2 regions of the Bradyrhizobium sp. CCGUVB1N3 genome follow, and region 2 is predicted to be linked to the other one. Evidence: riboswitches for the same ligand, from Rfam matches in the RefSeq annotation. Region 2 holds a riboswitch; the other holds the start of a gene.
What was found. A riboswitch is a leader RNA that binds a small molecule or an ion and turns the genes downstream of it on or off. The one in region 2 is predicted to bind cobalamin.

Region 1: it holds a riboswitch for cobalamin, as region 2 does, so the genes downstream of both, NLM33_RS11025 (energy-coupling factor ABC transporter permease) here and NLM33_RS41340 (ribonucleoside-diphosphate reductase subunit alpha) in region 2, are expected to answer to the same signal.

The regions. Positions count from the first base shown of each region.
Region 1 is NZ_JANADR010000001.1:2,311,062-2,317,025, forward strand. Features, by position in the region: gene NLM33_RS11010 (histidine phosphatase family protein) at 1-95, shown strand, start outside; gene cobT (nicotinate-nucleotide--dimethylbenzimidazole phosphoribosyltransferase) at 102-1,160, opposite strand; gene cobF (precorrin-6A synthase (deacetylating)) at 1,192-1,941, opposite strand; gene NLM33_RS11025 (energy-coupling factor ABC transporter permease) at 1,981-2,664, opposite strand; cobalamin riboswitch at 2,701-2,921, opposite strand; gene cobA (uroporphyrinogen-III C-methyltransferase) at 2,970-3,698, opposite strand; gene NLM33_RS11035 (cobyrinate a,c-diamide synthase) at 3,695-5,005, opposite strand; gene cobM (precorrin-4 C(11)-methyltransferase) at 5,005-5,787, opposite strand; gene NLM33_RS11045 (cobalamin biosynthesis protein) at 5,784-5,964, opposite strand, start outside.
Region 2 is NZ_JANADR010000001.1:8,745,072-8,751,035, reverse strand. Features, by position in the region: gene NLM33_RS41345 (ribonucleotide-diphosphate reductase subunit beta) at 1-431, opposite strand, end outside; gene NLM33_RS41340 (ribonucleoside-diphosphate reductase subunit alpha) at 422-2,359, opposite strand; cobalamin riboswitch at 2,460-2,674, opposite strand; gene NLM33_RS41335 (transposase) at 2,931-3,215, opposite strand; gene NLM33_RS41330 (glycosyltransferase family 4 protein) at 3,363-4,646, opposite strand; gene NLM33_RS41325 (hypothetical protein) at 5,380-5,964, shown strand, end outside.

The sequences.
Region 1 (5,964 bases), 6.4 Mb from region 2:
CGCTGCGCTTTGCGATCGATCCGCTCTCGCTCACCCGCATCGACCGGCTGGCAGCCGGCTGGCGCGTCGTCTCGGTCAATCAAACGATCGCTTGAGCCCTATCAAGCCGGACGATCCGGAACATTGGCCTGCGCGAATGTCGCCATGCCATTGTGCAGGGCGCAGGCAAGCCGCACCAGCGGCAGCGCGATCGCGGCACCCGATCCCTCCCCGAGCCTGAGATCGAGGCTGACCAGCGGCTGAACGTTGAGCGCACGAAGCACCAGGCGATGGCCCTGCTCCGCCGACTGGTGCGACGGCAGCAGGAACGGCTGGCATGACGGATTGAGGCGCATGGCCGCCAGCGCGGCAACCGACACGATGAAGCCGTCGATCAGCGTTGGGATGCGCCGCTGCGCCGCCGCGATGATCGCGCCACAGATCGCCGCGATTTCGAGGCCGCCGACCGTGCGGAGCGTTTGCTCGGGCGATGCACTCGCCTTCGTCAGGCCATGCCGCGCAAGCGCAGCGTCGATCACGCGCGCCTTGCGTGCACGCCCGGCGGCATCGACACCGGTGCCGCTGCCGGCGATCTCGTCGGCGCTCACGCCAAGCAGGCTCGCCGCGATCGCCGCCGACGTCGTGGTATTGCCGATGCCCATCTCGCCGAGGATGAGGAGATCAGGCTGCTTCGCCGCCGCGCGCGCCACCGCGCGCTGTCCGCATTCGAACGCAAATGCCAGCTCCGCCGGCTCCAGCGCAGCTTCCACGCTGAAATCGCGGGTGCCGCAGCGCGGCTTGTCCGCGACGATCCCCGCGACCTCCGACTGCGCCAGCGAGCCGGCATCGACGACCTCGAGACTTGAGCCCAGTTCACGCGCCAGCACCGAGATCGCAGCGCCGCCCGCTGCGAAGTTCGACATCATCGCGATCGTGACTTCCTGCGGATAGGCCGAGACACCCTGGGCAACGATGCCGTGATCGCCGGCAAACACGATGATCGGCACGCGCGCGGCGCGCGGCTGCTCCGTCTCCTGCAGACCCGCAAGGTCGATCGCGACCTGCTCGAGCCGGCCGAGCGCGCCAGTCGGCTTGGTCAATTGCGCCTGCCGCGCCACCGCGGCCTCGCGGTGCGCGGTGGAGATACCCGGGCATTTCTCGTAGACCCAATTGGGGAGCATGTCGTCCTCCGTTCACACGACCGCGGTCGCGTCACGCACTGCGTTTGAGAATGTAGCTGTCCATGATCCAGCCGTGCCGTTCGCGCGCCTCCTGGCGTAGCGCGACGATGCGCGGGCCGATCTCGGCCAACGCACCCGACATGACGACCTGGTCGGGCATGCCGAGATAGGCGCCCCACCAGATCTGCAGGCCTTCCGGATCGAGCGACTGAAACGCCGTGCCGCCGTCGAGCATCACCACCACGGTGTCGGCGCCTTGCGGCCAGCCGCCTTCGCGCAGTCGCCGCCCTGTCGTCACCAGGAAAGGCTCGCCGATATCGTTCAGCGGCAGCGCATGCGCCGCGCATAGCGCCTGGATCGAGGTGATGCCGGGGACGACTTCGATCGCGGGCGAAGGATCAAGCCGTCGCGCGATCCGCAAAGAGGAGTCATAGAGCGACGGATCGCCCCAGATCAGCAGCGCAACGCGGCCATCACGTCCGAGATGGGCCGCGATCGCCTCCGACCACGTCGCCGCGACCGCATCATGCCAGTCATCGACGCCCTTGCGGTAGTCGGCCTCGCCGGCGTCACGCACCGGCAGGTCGAACTCCGCGATACGCGTCTCTTTGCTGGTGAGCACATCGGCGCAAATCATCCGCCGCAGGTCGGCGAGATCGGACTTCTGCGTCCCCTTGCGCGGAATCAGGACAAGGTCGGCCGCGTTGATGGCACGGATCGCGGCGAGCGTGAGCTGCTCGGGATCGCCGCAACCGATACCTATCAGGGAGAGCGTGAGCATCACGAGTGTGAAGGGCGACCATGACGGCCGCCCTTCAAATCATCCCTGCGCCGCGTTGTGCAGGCGCGGGGTGACGAGGCCGGGCGCGGTAACGCCGCGCAGCGACTTCGCCAGCGCCAGCACCGCGAGATCGGCGAGCGGCTCGATCACGATGACCAGCGCATAGGATGCGGCAAAGGTCGCGATGTTGGCGAGGTTCGCAGCACCAAAGCCCGCGCCGTAGATGGCCCAGAACGCAACCCAGGCGATGATGCCGGACTGATACGCCGTCGAGAGCGCCAGCGCCTGACGATACTGCAGGTCGACATAGGCCGTGTTGCGGGGAATGATGCGGGTCGCGAGCGCCTGGATGGCGAACAGCGGCACCAGCAGCGTGGTGACGTTCATGCCGTATTGCGGCAGGTCGGTCGGCACGAAGAACAGGCCTTGCAGCAACAGGCCGAGCGCCAGTCCCAAGGCCGCCGGCGCTGCGCCGAACAGCAGGAACAAGGTCGAACCGAGAATGAAGTGCACCTCGGACACCCCGACCGGGAAGTGCGGCAGGATTTCGAAGAAAGTGAAGACCAGCGCGGTCGTGGCAGCCGTCCGTACCGCAAACGAGCTGATGCCCTGCTCGCGCACGGTCTCGGCCGCGAGCTTCAGCGCGACGCCGCCGGCGGCGATGCCGGTTGCGTAACTCAACACGAGCTTGGCGCCCGTCACGATTCCCGGTTCGATATGCATGGTTCAAGTCCTTCCTGCCGTCACACCCGACGGCCTTGGCGTCCAAACGTGCAGGGCCGGTCTCCTGGCTCGCGGATCGAAGGGGATCTCCGGCCTTCCCGGGCCTTGCGGCCCAGTGGCGGATCGGAGGCCCTCACCGCTTACAGTCGCGGGGGCGGCTGGGGTTTGGGGCGCCGCAACTGGGTCCGCCCACCCCCATTCCCGATTATGCTCCGGCGCTTTGCGCCGCATCGAGCACCATGCCCCTCTTGTGTGCCTCTTTCGCAAGCCGGGCGTCAAGGGTGGAACGACGGCTGCGGACATCATCACGACGATTCTCCCGCCAGCGCGCCAAACAGGATGACGGCGGCCGTGGTCGCGGGCGCGGCCTGCGCGAGTTCTTCGGCGAGTTTCGCGATGGTCGTGCGGACCAGCCGCTCATCGGCGCGGCCCAGGGATTCCGCAAACAGCGCCGGGGTTTCCGGCGAAAGACCTTGCGCGATCAGCTTCGAGGCCAGGGCCGGAAACGTGCGCCGGCCCATATAGACCACCGTCGTGGCATCCGGATCGGCCAGCGCCGCCCAGTTCAGATTTTGCGGAAGCTGCCCGGTCACATCGGCCCCGGTCACGAACTGCACCCGGCGCGCGGTGTTCCGCCGGGTCAGGGGAATGCCGGCTTGGGCCGCCGCAACGCAGGCCGAGGTGACGCCGGGCACGATCTCGTAGCCGATCCCGGCCGCCCGAAGCGTCTCGATCTCCTCCTCGAGCCGGCCGAAGATGCCGGCATCGCCGGATTTCAGCCGCACCACGCGCGCGCCGGTCGCGGCATAATCGACCAGCAGGCGGTTGACGTGCTGCTGCTTGGTCGAGGGCCGGCCGGCGCGTTTTCCGACTGCCACGAGATTGGCGCCGGGCCGGGCAAGCTCGAGGATCGCGCCGGAGGCGAGATCGTCATAGAGCACGACGTCGGCCTCGCGCAGCCGCGCGGCGCCCTTGAGCGTCAAGAGCTCGGGATCGCCGGGACCGGCGGAGATGAAGGAGACGAAGCCGCTCACCGGTCCTCCGCAATCAGGTGAAAGAAAGTCCCTGTCGCATGTCCGCGTCGCGATCCGGTCTCCGCGACGGTCGCCCCTGTCGCGTCACGCACGATTGCAAGCGGCGTATCGGGCTGCGCGAGAATCGTCGAATAGTGGAATTCATGACCGCGCAGGCGGACGCCCGGATGATGGCCCGGCATCGGTGCCGCGAGCTCGGCCAGCCGATAGCCGAGATGCATACGACGCTTGGCAAAGCTCGTCTCCAGACCCAACAGGCCAAGCATCTCGTGCCGCGCACCATCGGCGTCGGTCAAGGCCGCGCCCATCACCATGTAGCCGCCGCATTCGCCATGGACCGGCCGCGTCTCGGCGAATGCGCGCAAGTGCTCGCGAAAGCGCGCATTCGCGGCGAGCCGGCCGGCGTGCAATTCGGGGTAGCCGCCGGGCAGCCAGCAGATATCGGCGCTCGGATCAGGTCCTTCGTCGGCGAGTGGCGAGAACGGCAGGATCTCCGCACCGGCGGCGCGCCAGGCCTCCAGCATATGCGGATAGACGAAGGAGAATGCGGCATCGCGCGCCAGCGCAATGCGCTGGCCTGGCGGCGTGACGTTGAGCCTATTCGTGGCTGGACGCGCCGACCATGCCGACGCCGCGCCCAGAACGGCATCGAGATCGACATGCGAGCTGACGAAACGCGCAGCCTCGGCGATCAGGGCGCCGATCTCCGCCTGCTCCTCGGCCTGCACCAGGCCGAGATGCCGCTTCGGCAGGCTGATCTCGGCATGGCGCGGCAGCGCGCCGAACACGGCAATGCCGGCATCATTCAATGCGCGTCGCACCAGATCCTCATGTCGCGGGCTCGCGACGCGATTGAGCACGACGCCGGCAAGCCGCACACCGGCGCGAAAATCGCGCAGTCCCGCGGCAATCGCGGCGGCCGTCTGGGCCTGGCCGGACGGATCGATCACCAGGAGCACCGGCCAGCCCATCATCTCCGCGAGGTCGGCCGTCGCCCCCGTCCCCGAGACACCGCGCGCAGCGACGCCGTCGAACAGGCCCATCGAGCCCTCGGCCAGTACGAGATCGGCGTTCGCACCACGGCTGACGAAATGTTCAATGGTCGCGCGATCCATCGCCCAGCTATCGATGTTGACCGAGGGGCGTCCCGTGGCGGCCGCATGAAAGGCAGGATCGATATAGTCGGGGCCGCTCTTGAAGCACTGCACACTGAGTCCGCGATCGCGATAGGCGCGTGCGAGCGCCAGCGTCAGCGTCGTCTTGCCGACGCCAGAAGCCGGCGCCGAGATGACGAGACCTGCCGCCATCACGATGCCTCCGGAAAGCGCGGCGCAGGACCAACCGGCCGGTAGCGGCGGTCGTAGTCGGCCGCATAAAGGCGGCTCTCGGAAAACTCCTCCGAGCCGAGTGTTTTGCCGACCAGGATGAGCGCGGTGCGCTCGAGCTCGGCGCCGACGGCCGCATCGAGCGTGGCGAGCGTCGCGCGCACGATGCGCTGGTCCGGCCAGCTCGCGCGCCAGACGATCGCCACCGGGCAGTCCGCGCCATAATGCGGCGTCAGCTCGGCGACGACCTTGTCGAGCAGATGGATCGAGAGATGGATTGCGAGCACCGCGCCGGTCGTGGCAAAGGCGGCGAGCTTCTCGCCCTCGGGCATCGCGCTCGCGCGCCCCGGTGTGCGCGTTAGCACCACCGATTGCGCAAGCCCCGGCAGCGTCAGCTCGGCCTCCAGCGCTGCGGCTGCAGCGGAGAACGAAGGCACGCCGGGCGTGACGGTGAAGGGAATGCCGAGCGCGCGCAGGCGGCGCAATTGCTCACCCATCGCCGACCAGATCGACAGGTCGCCCGAATGCAGCCGCGCTACATCCTTCCCTTTCGCATGCGCGTTGGCGATCTCGGCGATGATCTCGTCGAGCGACAGCGGCGCCGTGTTGACGATCCGCGCGCCCTTCGGGCAATGCGCCAGAACGCCTTCGGGCACGAGCGAGCCCGCATAGAGGCACACTGGTGAGGCCGCGATCAGGTCGCGCCCGCGCAAGGTGAGGAGATCGGCGGCGCCCGGCCCTGCCCCAATGAAATGCACGGTCATTCGCCGTCTCCTTCCGCAATCGCCGCCGTCGCGGTCCGGTCCTGCGAGACCACGCGCGTCGCAATCAGCCGCGCGTCGCGGCCCGCTGCTGCGAGCGCGACGGCTTCCGCCACCGATCCGGTACCGAATTTTTCCTGGATGAGCTCTGACTGCGTCGGCGTCGCGATGCCGGCGAGC
Region 2 (5,964 bases):
CCGCGGAACGCCTCGAACTCGGTATTGGGCATGCCGAGTGTCTTGAGCAGTAGAGCATATGCGTCGATGTGGACCGTCTCCATGTTGGTAAAGGCCGCCATCATCATCTGAACGGTGAGCGGCTGAAAGATCGGAATGTAGCGCTTGAGATAGTTGTCACCGACCTCAATGTCCGATTGGGTGAAGAAACGGAAGATCTGGGTGAGCAGCGCGCGCTCGTTGGCGGTGACGCGGTCCGACGCCCAATCCTTCAGGTCGGCCCCGAGCGGCACTTCCTCGCCCATCCAGTGGGTCTGCTGCTGGCGCTTCCAGAACTCGTAAGCCCAGGCGTAGCGATCGACGTCATAGCTGCCGGTCGAGTCGAGGAGGCCGACGCGCCCTTTGCCGATCAGTGTGCGAGGATCGACGGACGAGAGATCGATCACTGACATGCGAGGCACTCCTCATAGTCCGTGCGCTGCGGCGGCTGCAGCGGCGCGGCCTTATCGCGGTCGGCGATCTTGCCGGCGAACGCCGCGCGCGAGATCGATTTTGATCGGCAGTAGTAGAGGCTCTTCACCCCGCGCTTCCATGCCGTCCAGTGCAACATGTGGAGGTCCCACTTATCCACGTCGGCCGGCAGATAGAGGTTGATCGACTGGCTCTGGCAGATGAACGCGGCGCGGTCGGCGGCAAGCTCGACGATCCAGCGCTGGTCGATCTCGAAGGCGGTGCGAAAGATCGCTTTTTCGTGCTCCGACAGGATGTCGAGATGGGCGACCGACCCCTCGTGCGCAATGATCGACTGCCAGGTCGCCAAAGTGTCGGCGCCTTTGGCGGACAACACCTTGGCGAGATGCGGATTACGCACCGAGATGGCACCGGACAACGTCTTGTGGGTGTAGATGTTGGCCGGGATCGGCTCGGTGCAGGCGCTGGTGCCGCCGCAGATGATGCTGATCGAGGCGGTCGGCGCGATCGCGATCTTGTGGCTGAAGCGCGCCATCACGCCGCATTCCAGCGCATCCGGGCAAGGGCCTCGCTCGCGAGCGAGCGCCACGGATGCCGCGTCGGCATCGCGACGGATTTTTCGGAACATGCTGAGATTGAACGACTTGGCCAGGACGCTCTCCATCGGAATGCCCCTGGCCTGGAGAAACGAGTGGAAGCCCATCACGCCGAGGCCGACGGAGCGCTCGCGCAGGGCGGCGTAGCGGGCACGCTCCATGCGGTCCGGCGCCACCGTGATGAAGTGGGTGAGCACGTTGTCGAGGAAACGCAAGACGTCCTCGACAAAGCCCGGCTTTTCCTTCCACTGGTCCCAGGTCTCGAGGTTGAGCGACGACAGACAGCACACCGCGGTGCGCTCCTCATCGCGATGATCGATGCCGGTCGGCAACGTAATCTCGCTGCAAAGGTTGGAGGTCGAGACCTTGAGGCCGAGCTCGCGCTGGTGCTTGGGGAGCGCGCGGTTCACGGTGTCGATGAACAAGAGATAGGGCTCGCCGGTCTGCAGCCGGTTCTCAAGGATGCGTTGCCACAGCTGCCGGGCGTCGATCTCGCGGACGACCTCGTTGGTCTTCGGGCTGCGCAGAGCGAACGCGGTGCCGGCGCCCACGGCACGCATGAACTCGTCGGTGACGTTGATGCCGTGATGCAGGTTGAGGCTCTTGCGGTTGAAGTCGCCGGATGCCTTGCGGATCTCGAGGAACTCCTCGATCTCGGGATGGTGTATATCGAGATAGACCGCCGCCGAGCCGCGCCGCAACGAGCCCTGGCTGATCGCCAGCGTCAGGCCATCCATAACATGGATGAACGGAATGATGCCTGAAGTGACGCCGCCCTTCACCTTTTCGCCGATCGAGCGAACATTGCCCCAGTAGGTGCCGATGCCGCCGCCGTTCGAGGCAAGCCAGACGTTCTCGTTCCAGGTGCCGACGATGCCTTCGAGCGAATCCGACACCGAGTTAAGGAAGCACGAGATCGGTAGGCCGCGCGTGGTGCCTCCGTTGGAGAGCACTGGTGTGGCCGGCATGAACCACAGCCGAGACATCGCATCATAGAGACGTTGGGCATGCGCAACATCGTCCGCGAAGGCGCAAGCCACCCGCGCGAACATATCCTGGAGGCCCTCGCCGGCGAGCAGATAACGGTCGGTCAGCGTCAGCTTGCCGAACGACGTCAGCAGGTCGTTGCGCGACCGATCGAGCGTGAGGTCGGACGGCTTTGGCGATGGCGCGAGCGGCCAAGGCAGCGGAGCCGGCGATGGCGTCGGCACAAGACACAGCTCAGGCGCGATAGGCTTTGCCTGGGCTGGGGGCCGCACACTCGGCAGCTCAACGAGATGACCATGCTGATCGAAATCGTAAGACGGCGACATCGGCAACCCCACGATGTTTGGGGGCTGGGGCCGCGCGGACGACTTGCGGGACCGGGCAAATGTCCCCGGTTGCAAGCGCCTCATCGGACACCCCGCCCGAGGACGTTCGTTCTGTCGCGGCAGGTCTCCTGGCTCGCGGGTCGCTGCGGGCTGTCGGCCTTCCCAGCGCTGTCGCGCCAGTGACCATGATGACAACCGCTCGCCGCCTACAGTTGCGGGGGCAGCCTCGGAGTAGCCGTTGCAGGCGCACCGGGTTCCCTCTTAGCTTCCATCCAACGAAATCTGGACTGGAAGACCGTGACATACTACATATAGCGGAACTCGCCGAGATTCGTCAAGCCTTATGGGATGAGGCACTTCAGGGTTTTAAGACGCCGAGCGTAGTTGTAGCGACCAAGAAGGAATAGCGATCGTTCTTCTGTCTCGAGTACTTGCAAACGTTCTTTTGAAGCCTGATCCAGTAAACATCCCCCGGCCATTGTCGTCAAACTGAGAGGCGAGCGCTGTCAAGGTTTAACTGCTGGTCGCTCCGCTTGAGCGAGACGCGATCCATATGCATGTGGCGACTAGCTCAGGCGGCGAGCAGCACAATCTGCGCTCCCTTGACCAGAACTGCATCATGTCGACGCGCTCTCTTCTCGACCTCCAGTTCGTGGGCCGCCTCGCCATCCCGACCAGCGCCCGCGTCGAACGTCCGAACCGCTTGATCCTGAAGCTGTTTCTTCCAGGCATAAATCTGATTCACATGCACCTGGTAGCGCTGCGCCAGATCCGTCACCGTTGATTGTTCTCGCAGCGCCTCCAAGGCGATCTTTACCTTCAGCGCCGCATCGATTGTCCGTCTCGTCTTCTTCATGGTCCGCTCCGTTTATCAAAACGGAACGGCATCCGCACCACCTGAGCCGCCGGTCCAAAATCCGGAGTCCACTTCAGGAAATCAGGGGGCTGCCACTATACGCCACGAGAGATATCATCTCAGTGACCTGCGGCTCATTCCGCGGGCTTAAGTCACTCCCTTGTTGCCACTCCGCGCAGGCATTGGTGCGTAATGGCGCTGGGATGACGCGAACTCTCGTCCTGAGTCCAGAAGGCGGCGCATTCGCGGGACGCACACTTGCGCCGCGTCATAGTGCTCGACGACGTGGTGGCGGGCGCTCTGGCGCAGCCCGGCGAAGTTGGTCGGCTGCTCCAGGGCTTCAATAACCCGTCCGGCAAGCTCGTCCACTGCGAAAAATGGGACAAGCAAACCGTTCTTGCCGGAGCTGATGATTTCCCGCACGGGTGCCGTGTCAGAGCCGATCACTAGACACCCCGTACTCATCGCTTCCAACATCGACCAGGACAGCACGAAGGGATAGGTAAAATAGACGTGGGCAGATGACACCTGAAGGGCTGCAATAAAGGTTTCATACGAGACGCCGCCCATGAAATGCACACGGGACAAGTCGAGGCGATCACGCACCTCATCAAGGAACGTTGATTTCCAGGTTGTACCCGTCGGGGGGGGTAGCCCGTAGGACACGCCATTCCTGCCGATGATGATGACTTGCGCGTTCGGCCGGCGCCTCAGGATCTCCGGCAGCGCCCGCATAAAGATATGGTAGCCCCTCAGCGGCTCTAGATTGCGCGCGACAAACGTCACGACCTCGTCTGAAGGGCAAAGGTGCTGACCATTCGGTAGTATTAGGCACGCTTGGGGGTTCGGCCGCATGCGCGCCGTATCGACGCCCTCGTGGATCACGTCGATCTTGCCTTGATAATGTGGGGGAAAGGTCGATTGCTGCCATCTCGTTGGCGAGATGCCCATTTCGCAATCCTCGAGCGCGAGCAGGGTCGTCGCATTCTTCAACTGGAGCCCGACGTGGCCATCAAGTCCGGGCATCGGAAACTCCGGGTCAAACCCCATGTCGCGCCCCTCCGGCCCGTAAAAGAATTCGCAATAGAGGAGCAACCGTGCCTTTGGGAAGAACGTACGCAACGGCAGGGTCTCGCCCCATCCCGGATGGGCGAAGATCAGATCAGGCGAGAACCCCGACGTCACCAAGTTCGAAAGACTGTACAACACCTGCTCCGCGCGCCGGCAGTCAATATCGAAGCGTCGCGCAAACGCATGCGTTCTCGAAACATCAGCTTTCGGAAGTGCGTATCTGATCAATCTTACCGATGGCATCGATCTTGAAGTCGGTGCGCCGACCGCGACAAGCTCGAAGCCAGGCTCCCTGGCCAAGGCAGCCGCAATGTTGCGATACTGAGCCGGGAAATTATTGTGAACGAACAGAATCTTCATCAGGGAAGCTCTGGGCGTGGCCGCAACGTGAATAAGTGCAATGAGGAAGTGTCGGTGGCACTAATGGTCGGCCGCGAAGCCCCGCTTCTATCGGGCCGATAACGAAGTGCAAAAGTGGTCCGTTTCCATCTCGCTCATTTGGTAAGGCGCCAATTTGGATGGCTATAAAATCAAAACGTAACTGTATCAGCCCTCGGCCAGTTCCCGAAGCCTAAACTGCTGTACCACTTGTGTCCTCAAGGGTTCGAAGTCCAGGACACATTCTGCTGTTCCAGATTGAAATTCATATGACAAATGCATGACAGACGTTGGTTGTGCTCATCCGTCTTGATGGGCTGCTTACATCCATCGCAATTGTCGTGAGCCTCCTTGATGAGCACCAAACAACTCCGCGTCAACTATGGCAAAGCTGCCGTCGAAACTTGATCAGCGTCAATGACAGTGCGAATGTGATCGAGCTATTAATAGGCTTTGTCAAATGGCGGAGCGGCTCAATGTAAAACCGAACAGATGCCCACGGTATCTGTTGCCGCCGGAATGGCGGTATCGCCGTTCGCTTACGAACGCTCCCTAAAAGCGTCTCGTTCGCTGAGAGACCCTCCGTTTCTCAAATGGTTCAGGCATGATAGTCGGCAACGAACAGCAATCCTGTTAATCGGATCGGATTTGGAGGGCAATGATGGACGCTGTTGAGCAGCAGAAAGTCGTCAGTCTCGATCGGGGATTGTTCTTCGTGAGCTACGCGAGAGCGGACGATCTTGCCTTCCCGCCTCGCGTTATGGTTGTGCCGACGCAGGGACATGAGGGGCGCATGGAAATTATCATGCATCCCGATGCGAGCGAGCCATACCTTTGGGCGCCCAATTGCGGTCTGATGGTGCGCGTCAACACGCCCGGCACGTTGCAGATTCAGGTTCAGCCGATGCGAACGGGAGGATCGCGCGCGGCTATGGTTCGTATCGAACCGATTCCATCCGGCCGCGCACCACTCGTCGCGCAAAGTGAGCGCGCGGTCTTGCACGCAAATGTTGCAATGGGGGACCTCAAGGTCCTCGGCCACGTTGCAGGTCGCGGCGATGTTGTCGTCGCGCCCAACGCATGGATTGCAGGTCCAACGGCCCCTTCGCGCATCGAAGGAATTGCCCTTGACTGGCCGGAGAAGCCTGTGGGCCTCGATATTCGCTATGCGGTCCAATTCGCCAATGGCCACGCGGGCAGCGGCAAAATGGTTTCACTCGGGACTTATGCTGGCACCCGCGGACGAGCCTTGCCGATCACGGCCGTCGTGCTGGAAATCAGCGGGGTCGATGGATTCGAG